Regions from separate parts of the Variovorax sp. 278MFTsu5.1 genome, predicted to be linked through region 2. Evidence: predicted binding sites of a transcription regulator. Region 2 holds the regulator's gene; the other holds the start of a gene.
The links. Region 2 encodes HrcA, which represses chaperone genes, less so after heat shock. Its sites were predicted from a motif close to TTAGCACTCNNNNNNNNNGAGTGCTAA; they were not measured.
Positions count from the first base shown of each region.

Region 1 (6,016 bases), 2.6 Mb from region 2:
CGAGCGCCTGGCGCAAGGCGCGGACGGCAACGGCCTGATCGCCACGCTCGTCGACGGACGCACGCTGGCATGCGACGTGGTGCTGGCCGGCATCGGCCTGATCGCGAACGACGAGCTCGCGCGCGAGGCCGGCCTGCAGTGCGAAGGCGGCATCGTGGTCGACTCGCAATGCCGCAGCTCCGACCCGGACATCCTCGCCGCCGGCGACGTCGCCGTCTGGCACTGCGAGCGCGCCGGCCGGCGGATGCGGCTGGAGTCGTGGCAGAACGCGCAGGAGCAGGGCATCGCGGCCGCGCGCTCCGCACTGGGCATCGCGGTCGATCACCAGCCGCTTCCGTGGTTCTGGTCCGACCAGTACGGCATCAACCTCCAGATATTCGGCATGCCGGCGCCGGGGCATCGCGCCGTGGTGCGCGGCGACATGGAGAGCGACAGCTTCGTCGTGTTCTTTCTGGATGGCGGCAAGGTCGCCGCCGCGCTGGGGCCGAACGCGGCGCGCGATCTGCGGTTTGCGCGAAGGCTCATCGAGCGCGGCACCGAGGTCACGCCGGAGCAGCTTGCCGATCTTCAGGTGCCGCTGTCCAGGCTCTGAGCGGCGCCGAGGCAGCCCGGAGCTACCAGGAGGCCGCGTGGCCGGGCCCTGACGGATACCGGATGCCGCCATCCTTGCCGCTGGGCTCGAACATGTAGCCCACGCCCCATACCGTCTGGATATAGGAAAACGCCCCGTCCTCCAGCAGCTTGCGCAACCGGGAGACCTGCACGTCCAGGCTGCGGTCGAAGGCGCCGAGTTCGCGCCCGCGCGCCACCTGCGCGAGCTTTTCCCGCGACATCGGCTGGCCCGTGTGCCGCACGAGCACCTTGAGAATCGCGATCTGAACGGTGGTGATGCCGAGAATGCGCCCGTCCCTGCGAAGCGTGCGCGTGCCCATGTTGAATTCGAAAGGCCCGAAACGCACGACCTCGTTCGCGATCGAAGGTCCGCCCGGCTCCTCCTTCGGAGGGCTGCGCCGCAGGATCGCCTGAATGCGGGCACGCAGTTCCCGGGGATTGCAGGGCTTGCAGACATAGTCGTCAGCGCCCATCGTCAGGCCCGCGATCCTGTCGGCGTCCTCGGCCTTCGCGCTGAGCATGATGATCGGCGTGCGCGTGCCCGTGGCGCGCAGGCGCCTGCAGACCGAGAAGCCGTCCTCGCCCGGCAGCAGCACGTCGAGCACGATGAGGTCGATGGCGCGGCGCTGCAGGATCGACGAAAGCGCACTGCCGTTCTCGGCCTCGAACACCTCGTAGCCCTCCTGGGAGAGATAGCCGCCGACCAGTTGCCGCAGGCGCGGGTCGTCGTCGACGACCGCGATCGCATCGCAGCGATGGGAAGCGGTCATGCGAGCGGGTCTTTCGGTGGCGGGCTCCGATGGGCCTCGTTTCTCGAACTCATCGTTCCCCGCAGCCCGCGCGAGCCATCGGCCCTGCGTAAAATCAAATGCAAAATCATGGAAACCGGCTCGATCCGCCAAGTTCGGCATCGGCCCCAAGGCCGGGTGAAAAACCGGGATTTATAGGGCCGGGGCCGTTGATTGATCTAATCCATTAGCAGCCTCATGAGCGCCGTCCCGCGTGCCTCATCACTTGCCTGGCCCCGAAGAGCGACTTGCCGGCCTGGCGAGCAGCGGCGTCGGGCCTGAATCATCGATCCGTGCATCGACTGATGGCCCCGGTTCCCTGCCTGGCCAACACGCGAGAGATCTGGAAACCTGCCCCTCCCGCGCCTCCGGAAGCCACCTCCTGCCGCATCGGCGACAGAAAGAGCACGGCCGTGCGATTTCGGATTTCCTGACTGCGGAACTGGCGCCAGCGGCCGCCCAGCCTTGAAACGTCATCGATTGCCCTTATGATTAGCACTCGCTGCTGACGAGTGCTAACAACCCTCGCTTCCAGCTGATGGGCTGCCGGCCTCCGGTCCGGCGCCCGACCACAAACCCGTTTCTTATCCATACATCCAGGAGATGCAATGAAACTTCGTCCTTTGGCCGATCGCGTGATCGTCAAGCGTGTTGACAGCGAAACCAAGACCGCATCGGGCATCGTGATTCCCGACGCAGCCGCCGAGAAGCCCGATCAGGGTGAAGTCCTGGCCGTGGGCCCGGGCAAGCGCAACGACAAGGGCGAACTGGCAGCTCTGACCGTGAAGGTCGGCGACCGCGTCCTGTTCGGCAAGTACAGCGGCCAGACCGTCAAGGTCGGCGGCGACGAGCTGCTCGTCATGAAGGAAGACGACCTGTTCGCGGTCGTCGAGAAGTAATTCAACAGATCCCCATTCGGAGTAATTAGACATGGCAGCAAAAGACGTAGTCTTCGGCGGCGAAGCCCGCGCACGCATGGTCGAGGGTGTGAACATCCTGGCCAACGCAGTCAAGGTGACCCTGGGCCCCAAGGGCCGCAACGTGGTGCTCGAGCGCTCGTTCGGCGCCCCCACCGTCACGAAGGACGGCGTGTCGGTCGCCAAGGAAATCGAACTGAAGGACAAGCTCCAGAACATGGGCGCCCAGCTCGTGAAGGAAGTGGCCTCCAAGACCAGCGACAACGCCGGTGACGGCACCACCACCGCGACCGTGCTGGCTCAAGCCATCGTTCGCGAAGGCTTCAAGTACGTGGCCGCCGGCATCAATCCGATGGACCTGAAGCGCGGCATCGACAAGGCAGTGGCTGCCCTGGTCGAAGAGCTGAAGAAGGCTTCCAAGCCCACCACCACGTCGAAGGAAATCGCCCAGGTCGGCTCGATCTCGGCCAACAGCGACGAAACCATCGGCAAGATCATCGCCGACGCGATGGACAAGGTCGGCAAGGAAGGCGTGATCACCGTGGAAGACGGCAAGTCGCTGGACAGCGAACTGGACGTCGTCGAAGGCATGCAGTTCGACCGCGGCTACCTGTCGCCCTACTTCATCAACAACCCCGAGAAGCAATCGGCGATCCTGGACAACCCGTTCGTCCTGCTGTTCGACAAGAAGATCAGCAACATCCGCGACCTGCTGCCCACGCTGGAGCAAGTTGCCAAGGCCGGCCGTCCGCTGCTGATCATCGCTGAAGAAGTCGAAGGCGAAGCCCTGGCTACGCTGGTGGTGAACACCATCCGCGGCATCCTGAAGGTCGTGGCCGTCAAGGCTCCTGGCTTCGGCGACCGCCGCAAGGCCATGCTGGAAGACATCGCCATCCTGACGGGCGGCAAGGTCATCGCCGAAGAAGTGGGCCTGACCCTCGAGAAGGTGACCCTGGCCGACCTGGGCCAGGCCAAGCGCATCGAAGTGGGCAAGGAAAACACGATCATCATCGACGGCTCGGGCGCTGCTCCGGACATCGAAGCCCGCGTGAAGCAGATCCGCGTGCAGATCGAGGAAGCCACCAGCGACTACGACCGTGAGAAGCTGCAAGAGCGCGTGGCCAAGCTGGCCGGCGGTGTTGCCGTGATCAAGGTCGGCGCTGCCACCGAAGTCGAAATGAAGGAAAAGAAGGCTCGCGTCGAAGACGCCCTGCACGCCACCCGCGCTGCAGTGGAAGAAGGCGTGGTTGCCGGCGGCGGCGTGGCTCTGCTGCGTGCCAAGCAAGCCGTGGGCGACAAGGTCAAGGGCGACAACGCCGACCAGGACGCCGGCATCAAGCTGGTGCTGAAGGCCATCGAAGCTCCCCTGCGCGAAATCGTGAACAACGCCGGTGGCGAAGCCTCGGTGGTGGTGAACGCGGTTCTGGCCGGCAAGGGCAACTACGGCTTCAATGCCGCCAACGACACGTACGGCGACATGCTCGAGCTGGGCATCCTGGACCCGACGAAGGTCACCCGCACCGCACTGCAGAACGCCGCTTCGGTGTCCTCGCTGCTGCTGACGACCGAAGCTATGGTGGCTGACGCTCCGAAGGACGACGCTCCTGCGGCCGGCGGCATGCCCGACATGGGCGGCATGGGTGGCATGGGCGGCATGGGCATGTAATTGCTCGCCCCCAGGCTGCGCGGCACTTCGTGTCCGCTACGCCTACCCCCTACCGGGGGCGACACCTGCGGACCGGCTAAGCCGGATCCGCGGTGTCCCGCGAAATGAAAAAAGCCCGTCTCCGACGGGCTTTTTTCATGGTCGTGGCAATCGTGCGGTTTACTGAAACTGGTCTCGCAGTGACTTGTACAGCGCCTGGAAGCGCGCGTGCCTTGTCCTGCGGACATCGGCACTCTCGATCGAGGGCACCAACTGCTGCTTCACCGGCGGCAGCGTGCAAACCTCCGCCACCGAGCCGCCATCGGCCAGCCACGCCAGCCGCGCCGCTCCTAGCGCCCCGCCCGTCTCGCTGCCTGCATAGAGCGTTAGCGTCACGCCGAAGATGTCGGCCAGCAACTGCCCCCACCACACGCTGCGGGCGCCGCCGCCGACCAGCGCCATCTCGCGCATCGGCATGTCTTCCGGCAGCCGCAGGGTGTCGAAGCCGTCGCGCAGTCCGAAGCTCACGCCCTCGACCACCGCATAGGCGATCTCCGCCGGCCCGTGCGCATGCGTGAGCCCGAAGAGCACGCCCTGCGCGTTGGGGTTGTTGTGCGGCGAGCGCTCGCCCGACAGGTACGGAAGGAACAGCGGGCAGCGTTCGCGCTGCGCCGGCGCAACGCTTGCGGCAGCTTCGAGCAGCGCCGCCTCGTCGGCGAACCTGAAAGTCTTGGCGGCCCAGCTCACCGCGCTGGCGGCCGAGAGCATCACCGACATCTGGTGCCAGCGCTTCGGCAGCGCATGGCAGAAGGCGTGCATCGCCTGCGCGGGGTTCGGCAGGAAGCGGTCGGTCGACACGAACACCACGCCCGACGTGCCTAGCGACACGAAGCCCTGCCCCGGCTCGACCAGCCCCATGCCAACCGCGCTCGCCGCGTTGTCGCCGGCGCCGCCGGCGATCTTGACGCCATCGGGCAGGCCCCATCGCCCGGCCAGTTCGGGCTTGAGCTGCGCCGACACCTCGCTGCCCTCGACCAGCCTCGGCATGTGGGCACGCGTCAGCCCCGTGGCAGCGAGCAGCTCGTCGGACCAGTCGCGCGCGCCCACGTCGAGCCACAGCGTGCCCGCGGCGTCCGACATCTCGCTGACGGCCTCGCCGCTGAGCATGAAGCGCAGCCAGTCCTTCGGCAGCAGCACGCGCGCGACGCGGCCGAAGACCTCGGGCTCGTGCTCGCGCACCCACAGCAGCTTGGGCGCGGTGAATCCCGGCATCGCGAGGTTGCCCGCGATCTCGCCGAGCCTGGGCACGGCACGCGCGAGCGCCTCGCACTGGGCGCCGCTGCGGCCGTCGTTCCACAGGATCGCGGGGCGCAGCACTTCGCCTGCTTCGTCGATCAGCGTGGCGCCGTGCATCTGGCCCGACAGGCCGATGGCGCGGACCGCCGCGAGTTCTTCGGGATGCGACTTGCCCAGCGCACGCATCACTTCTTCGAGCGCGTGCCACCACTGCTGCGGCGCCTGCTCCGACCACAGCGGCTGCGGCCGTTCGACGGTGAGCGGCGCACGGGCCACGCCCACGATGCGGTGATCGTCGGCGAGCAAGAGCGCCTTGAGCTCGGACGTGCCGAGGTCGAGTCCCAGATACAAGATGATCCCCTGTTTGTTCAGATTGCCGTGCTTTCGCGCGGCGGACTTACGAAGAACCCGCTTTCCCTTCAAGGAACACCGAGGAACCGGCTTTGCCGGGCCTGCGGTGTTGCCCCCGGAGAGGGGGTTGGCGAAGTGACACGAAGTGCGCGCAGCCTGGGGGAGAAGCTCATACCCCGAAGCGTGTGTCGGCCTGCTTGCGGAACTCGCTCGGCGTCATGCCCTTGATCTCGAGAAAGCGGCGGTTGAAGTTCGCCACGTTGTTGAAGCCCACCTGGTAGCAGATGTCGGTCACGTAGTGGTCGGTCTGCATCAGCAGGTGGCAGGCGCTGTTGATGCGCACGCGGTTGACGAAATCGGTGAAGCTGTTGCCGGTGGAGCGCCTGAAGAAGCGGCTGAAGCGGCTC
Region 1 covers NZ_CP157622.1:1,416,212-1,422,227, reverse strand. Annotated here, with positions in the region: gene ABL844_RS06185 (NAD(P)/FAD-dependent oxidoreductase) at 1-592, shown strand, start outside; gene ABL844_RS06180 (response regulator) at 615-1,382, opposite strand; gene ABL844_RS06175 (co-chaperone GroES) at 2,009-2,299, shown strand; gene groL (chaperonin GroEL) at 2,331-3,983, shown strand; gene xylB (xylulokinase) at 4,143-5,609, opposite strand; gene ABL844_RS06160 (AraC family transcriptional regulator) at 5,779-6,016, opposite strand, start outside.
Region 1: the regulator HrcA is predicted to act here: its motif matches at 1,893-1,919, upstream of ABL844_RS06175 (co-chaperone GroES).

Region 2 (6,016 bases):
CAGTTCGCGCAGTTGCGTGGCGGTGGCGGGGCTGCCGTTGATCCAGCCTCGGCTGCGGCCCTGCAGGTCGACGGTGCGGCGCAGCAGCAGTGCGTCACCGCGCTCGAAGCCGCCTTCGTCGAGCCAGCTGTCCAGGGCCGGGTCGGCGTCGAATTCGGCGCTCACGTCCAGGCGCTCGGCGCCTTCGCGCACCGCGCCGGCATCGGCCCGGTTGCCTAGCGCCAGTTGCAGCGCGTCGATCAGGATGGATTTGCCCGCGCCTGTTTCACCGGTCAGCACGGTGAAGCCGCCGGACAGGTCGAGTTCGAGTGATCGCACGATCACGAAGTCGCGCAGTGCGATGCGTCGCAATGCCATCTCAGTTGTTCCTCCAGGTTCCGGGCAGGGGGCGTTGTGCGAATTTGTAGGGTTCGAGCTGTGAAACACCGCGGAACCGGCTTTGCCGGGCCGCCGGTGTTGCCCCCTGCAAGAGGGTTGGCGAAGCGACACGAAGTGCGCGCAGCCTGGGGGGGTGCTTCATTCAGGAGCCTCCCTCGTTCCAATGAAGTTTCTTGCGCAGCGTGTCGAAATAGCTCCAGCCGCGCGGGTGCAGGAAGCGCACGCGGAAATCGGAGCGGCGCACCACCACGCGGTCGCCGATGGCGAGCGAGGCGAGCGACTGCATATCGAAATTGGCGCTGGCGTCGCGCCCGCCGACCAGCTCGATGACGATCTCGTCGGCATCGGGCAGCAGCACGGGCCGGTTGGAAAGCGTGTGCGGCGCGATCGGTACCAGCACCCAGCCCGGGACCGCGGGGTGCAGCAGCGGGCCGCCGGCCGATAGCGCGTAGGCGGTCGAGCCCGTCGGCGTGGCGATGATCAGGCCGTCGGCGCGCTGGTTGGCCACGAAATGGCGGCCCACCGACACGCGCAGCTCGACCATTCCGGAGGTGGCGCCGCGGTTGACGACCACGTCGTTCATGGCGAAGGCATCGAACACCGAGGCGCCGTCGCGCACGACCTTGGCCTGCATCAGGCTGCGGTGGTCTTCCTCGTACTCGCCGGCCAGCATCGGAATCAGCGTGGCCTGGTAGTTGTCGAGCGGGATGTCGGTGATGAAGCCCAGCCGGCCGCGGTTGATGCCGATCAGCGGAATGCCGTAGCTCGCGAGCTGCCGGCCGATGCCCAGCATGGTGCCGTCGCCGCCGACCACCAGGCCGAGGTCGCAGCGCTGGCCGATTTCCTCGACGGTGAGGGCGGCGTAGCGCGGATGGGCGGGGGCGCCGGCATCGGCTTCCTCGCACGTCGGCCGCTCGACATAGACCGTGCAACCCTGCGATTCCAGAAAGGCTCCGATGCCTTCCATGACGCTGTCGCGCGCATCCGCCTGCGCCCGGGCGCCGGAAGCCTGGTATTTGCCGATCAGGGCGACGTGACGAAAGCGTGAGGTCATATCTCACAAATTACAACACTAAAATCTTGCAATGCTGGACGACCGTGCCAAGTTGCTGCTCAAGACGCTCGTCGAGCGCTACATAGCCGATGGGCAGCCCGTCGGGTCGCGTACGCTGTCGCGCTCCTCGGGGCTCGATCTGTCGCCGGCGACCATCCGCAACGTCATGTCCGACCTGGAGGCGCTGGGGCTGATCGCCAGCCCGCACACCTCGGCCGGACGCATTCCCACGCACCGCGGCTATCGCCTCTTCGTCGACACCATGCTTACGGCACAGCGCGAGCAGATGACCGCGCCCAGCCTCGCGCCCGACCAGCCGCAGAAGGTGATCGCCAATGCGGCGCACCTGCTGTCGAACATGTCGCAGTTCGTGGGCGTGGTGATGGCGCCGCGGCGTGCGTCGGTGTTCAAGCAGATCGAGTTCCTGCGGCTGTCGGAGAAGCGACTGCTGGTGATCATCGTCTCGCCCGACGGCGACGTGCAGAACAGGGTGATCTTTCCGGAGGCCGACTACTCGCAGTCGCAGCTGGTCGAGGCCTCGAACTACATCAACGCGAACTATGCGGGGCTGACCATCGAGCAGGTGCGCGACCGGCTGCAGTCCGAGATAGAAAAGCTGCGCGGCGAGATCGCCACCCTGATGCAGGCGGCAGTGCAGGTCAGCTCGGAAGTGCTGACCGAGGCGCAGGAGGACGACGTCGTCATTTCCGGTGAGCGCAACCTGCTGGCGGTGAGCGATTTCTCCAGCGACATGGGGCAACTGCGCCGCGCCTTCGAACTCTTCGAGCAGAAGGCCCAGCTGATGCGGCTGCTCGACGTATCCAGCAAGGCCGAGGGCGTGCGCATCTTCATTGGCGGCGAGAGCCAGGTGGTGCCGTTCGAGGAGCTCTCCATCGTCAGCGCCAACTACGAGGTCGACGGGGAAGTCGTGGGTACGCTCGGCGTAATCGGACCGACTCGCATGCCGTATGAGCGCATGATCCAGATCGTCGACATCACGTCGCGCTTGGTGACCAATGCGCTGAGCCATCGCAAGTAGGCCCGGTTGCGCGAATAGAATCGTGCCGCGTGGGCCGTTAGCTCAGTTGGTTAGAGCAGCGGACTCATAATCCGTTGGTCGCTGGTTCAAGCCCAGCACGGCCTACCACCCTCCCTTCGGCGATTCGATATTGCAACGTCTTGCCATGCTTTCGGGGAGCAGCCAAAAATCAGGCTATAATCGAAAGCTTCGCGGCTGTAGCTCAGCTGGATAGAGTACTTGGCTACGAACCAAGGGGTCGTGGGTTCGATTCCTGCCAGCCGCACCATCTTGAAAATGCCCGGAAGATTCGTCTTCCGGGCATTTTTCTTTTTCAGTCTTTCGCTCCAATTAACCCGAATAGTTCGGGAATGGCCATTAAAGCGGGCTATAATCGCAAGCTGTGCGGCTGTAGCTCAGCTGGATAGAGTACTTGGCTACGAACCAAGGGGTCGTGGGTTCGATTCCTGCCAGCCGCACCACTATAAAGAAAGCCCGCAACGCGAGTTGCGGGCTTTTTTCTTTTGGAGGTTTGGCGTGAACAAGGCATTCACCAAGGAAACGGATTCCGACGCAGACGACGACGACGGCGCCGGCGGTGCCTCGCCTCCGCTTCCTGCGGGCGGCAAGAACTACATCACCCCCGAAGGCTACGCGCGCCTGCGCGACGAACTGCTGCAACTGATGGACGAGGAGCGCCCGAAGATCGTCGAGACCGTCCATTGGGCCGCCAAGAACGGCGACCGCTCGGAGAACGGCGACTACCTCTACGGCAAGAAGCGCCTGCGCGAGATCGACCGGCGCATCCGCTTCCTCACCAAGCGGCTCGAAATCGCGGAGGTCACCGATCCGTCGGTGCACCATGGCCGCGATCAGGTCTTCTTCGGCGCCACCGTCCTCTATGCCGACGAGACCGGCGATGAACGCAGCGTGACGATCCTCGGCATCGACGAAGCGGAAAGCGCGAAGTCGCAGGTCAGCTGGATCTCGCCGATCGCCCGGGCCCTGCTGAAGTCGCGCGAAGGCGATGTCGTGAAGCTGGTGACGCCCGGCGGGGCGCACGATGTCGAAATCCTGTCCGTGAGCTACCCGGCGCCGCGCCCGGCCGGAGCTTCGTAGCCCGGCCCGGCAGGGCCATCGGGTCAGGGCGCGGGAATCGTCCTGGAAGCGGTCAGCACCGATGCCGTGCGCCGCGCCGCCCGCAGCACCGCATCCAGATGCGCACGGTCGCGCACCGCGATCACGAAGCGCAGATCCGTCGAATCCTGCGGAGTCTCGTCGGCCATTTCCACGTGCGTGATGTCGGCTTCCGCATCGGCCAGCGTCGCCGCGACGCGCGCCAGCACGCCCTTGTCGTTGCGCACGGTGATGACAACCCCGGTCTCGAACGCACGCGTGGGCTCGTCCGCCCACTCGACGGCGAAGAAGCGTTCGCTGTCCTTGTGGCGCAGCCGCTGGCCGACGCCGCATTCTTCCGTGTGCACCACCAGGCCTTCGCCATGGCCGAGATACCCGACGATCGAGTCGCCGGGAATCGGCCTGCAGCACAGCGCAAAGCGCACCGACGAGTTCTCGCTGCCGTCCAGCGTGACCGCGCCCTGCGACACCGTTTCGTGCGAGATGAAGCGCTCGCGGCTCAGCAGCAGCGCGTCGGGCCGCTCGCCCAGTTCGGTCAGCATCGCTACCAGCCGCTTGGCGACGATGCTTGCAATGCGCTTGCCCAGGCCGATATCGGTCAGCAACTCGGAGCGCGTGCGGTTGCCGGTGAAGCGCAGCAGCTTCTCCCACAGCGCCTGGTGCTCTTCGTCTTCCTCGGGCAGCTTGCTCAGCCCCTCGGCGCGCAGCGCCTGAGCGAGCAGCTTTTCACCCAGCCCTTCGGACTCGGCATGCGCCAGCGTCTTCAGGTAGTGGCGGATCTTCGAGCGCGCGCGGCCGGTGCGCACGAAGCCCAGCCAGGCCGGATTGGGCGTGGAAACCGGCGCGGTGATCACTTCGACCACGTCGCCGTTCTTGAGCTCGGTGCGCAGGGGCACCTGGTCGCCGTTGATGCGCGCGGCCGAGGTGTGGTCGCCGATGTTGGAGTGGATGGCGTAGGCGAAATCGACCACCGTCGCCCCGCGCGGCAGCGCCATGATCTGGCTCTTGGGCGTGAAGACGTAGACCGCGTCGGGAAACAGGTCGACCTTGACATGGTCCCAGAACTCGGCCGCGTCGCGCGTCTCGTCCTGGATGTCGAGCAGCGACTGCAGCCACTTGGTGCCCAGCCGGTCGTTGCTGGCCGCATTCGGCTCGGCCGCCTTGTAGAGCCAGTGGGCGGCCACGCCCGATTCGGCCACCACGTGCATGGCCTCGGTGCGCAGCTGGAACTCGACGCTCACGCCGGCCGGCCCCACGAGCGTGGTGTGCAGCGACTGGTAGCCGTTGAGCTTGGCGATCGCGATGTGGTCCTTGAACTTGCCCGGCAGGGGCTTGTACATCTGGTGCAGGATGCCGAGCCCGGTGTAGCAGGCGATCACGTTCGGCACGATCAGGCGGAAGCCGTAGATGTCGGTCACCTGGGCGAAGCTCAGGTGCTTTTCTTCCATCTTGCGGTAGATGGAATAGAGCGTTTTCTCGCGGCCGGCGATCCGCAGCGTCATCCCGGCGGCGGAAAAGGCGGCCTCGACCTCCTTCTGCACTTTCTGGATCAGGTCTCGCCGGCGCCCGCGGGCCTTGGCGACGGCCTTGGACAGCGTCGCATAACGCCACGGTTTCAGATGCCGGAACGACAGCTCCTGCAGCTCGCGGTAGGTCTGGTTCAGCCCCAGTCGGTGCGCGATGGGCGCGTAGATGTCGAGCGTTTCGCGCGAGATCCGGCCCCACTTCTCACGCGGCGCATCGGCCAGCGTGCGCATGTTGTGCGTGCGGTCCGCCAGCTTGACCAGGATGACGCGCACGTCGCGCGCCATGGCCAGAAGCATCTTGCGGAAGGACTCGGCCTGGTTTTCCTCGCGGGTGTTGAACTGCAGCTTGTCGAGCTTGGTGAGCCCGTCGACCAGTTCGGCGACCGGGGCGCCGAAGCGCTCGATGAGCTCGGGCTTGGTGACACCGCAGTCTTCGATGGCGTCGTGCAGCAGGGCGGCCATCAGTGCCTGCGCGTCGAGCTTCCATTCGGCGCACTGCGCCGCCACGGCGATCGGGTGGGTGATGTACGGCTCGCCGCTGTTGCGCAGCTGCCCCAGGTGCGCCTCGTCCGCGAAGCGGTAGGCGCGGCGGACCAGTTCGGTGTCTTCGGGGCTCAGGTAGTCCAGGCGAGCGGTGAGTGCGGCGAAGCTCGCTGCGGCCGCGTTCAGCGCCGCCGGGCTCGGCTTCGGCGTGCCTTTGGGGGCATGGGACTGAGATTTGGCGACCGCGCTCATGCCTACCACTTTAGCGTGACCGATGTGTGCACGCGTCCGGACATAAAAAAAGCACCGCTTTGCGGTGCCTTTTCGTTGCAGGGCTGCGTCAGATCAGCCCGGCACCTTCTTGAGCATTTCGAGGCCGATCTTGCCTTCGGCGATCTCGCGCAGGGCGGTTACTGCCGG
Region 2 covers NZ_CP157622.1:5,701,023-5,707,038, reverse strand. Annotated here, with positions in the region: gene recN (DNA repair protein RecN) at 1-357, opposite strand, end outside; gene ABL844_RS26495 (NAD kinase) at 521-1,432, opposite strand; gene hrcA (heat-inducible transcriptional repressor HrcA) at 1,464-2,471, shown strand; tRNA gene ABL844_RS26485 (tRNA-Ile) at 2,503-2,579, shown strand; tRNA gene ABL844_RS26480 (tRNA-Arg) at 2,663-2,739, shown strand; tRNA gene ABL844_RS26475 (tRNA-Arg) at 2,856-2,932, shown strand; gene greB (transcription elongation factor GreB) at 2,988-3,569, shown strand; gene ABL844_RS26465 (RelA/SpoT family protein) at 3,593-5,848, opposite strand; gene rpoZ (DNA-directed RNA polymerase subunit omega) at 5,942-6,016, opposite strand, start outside.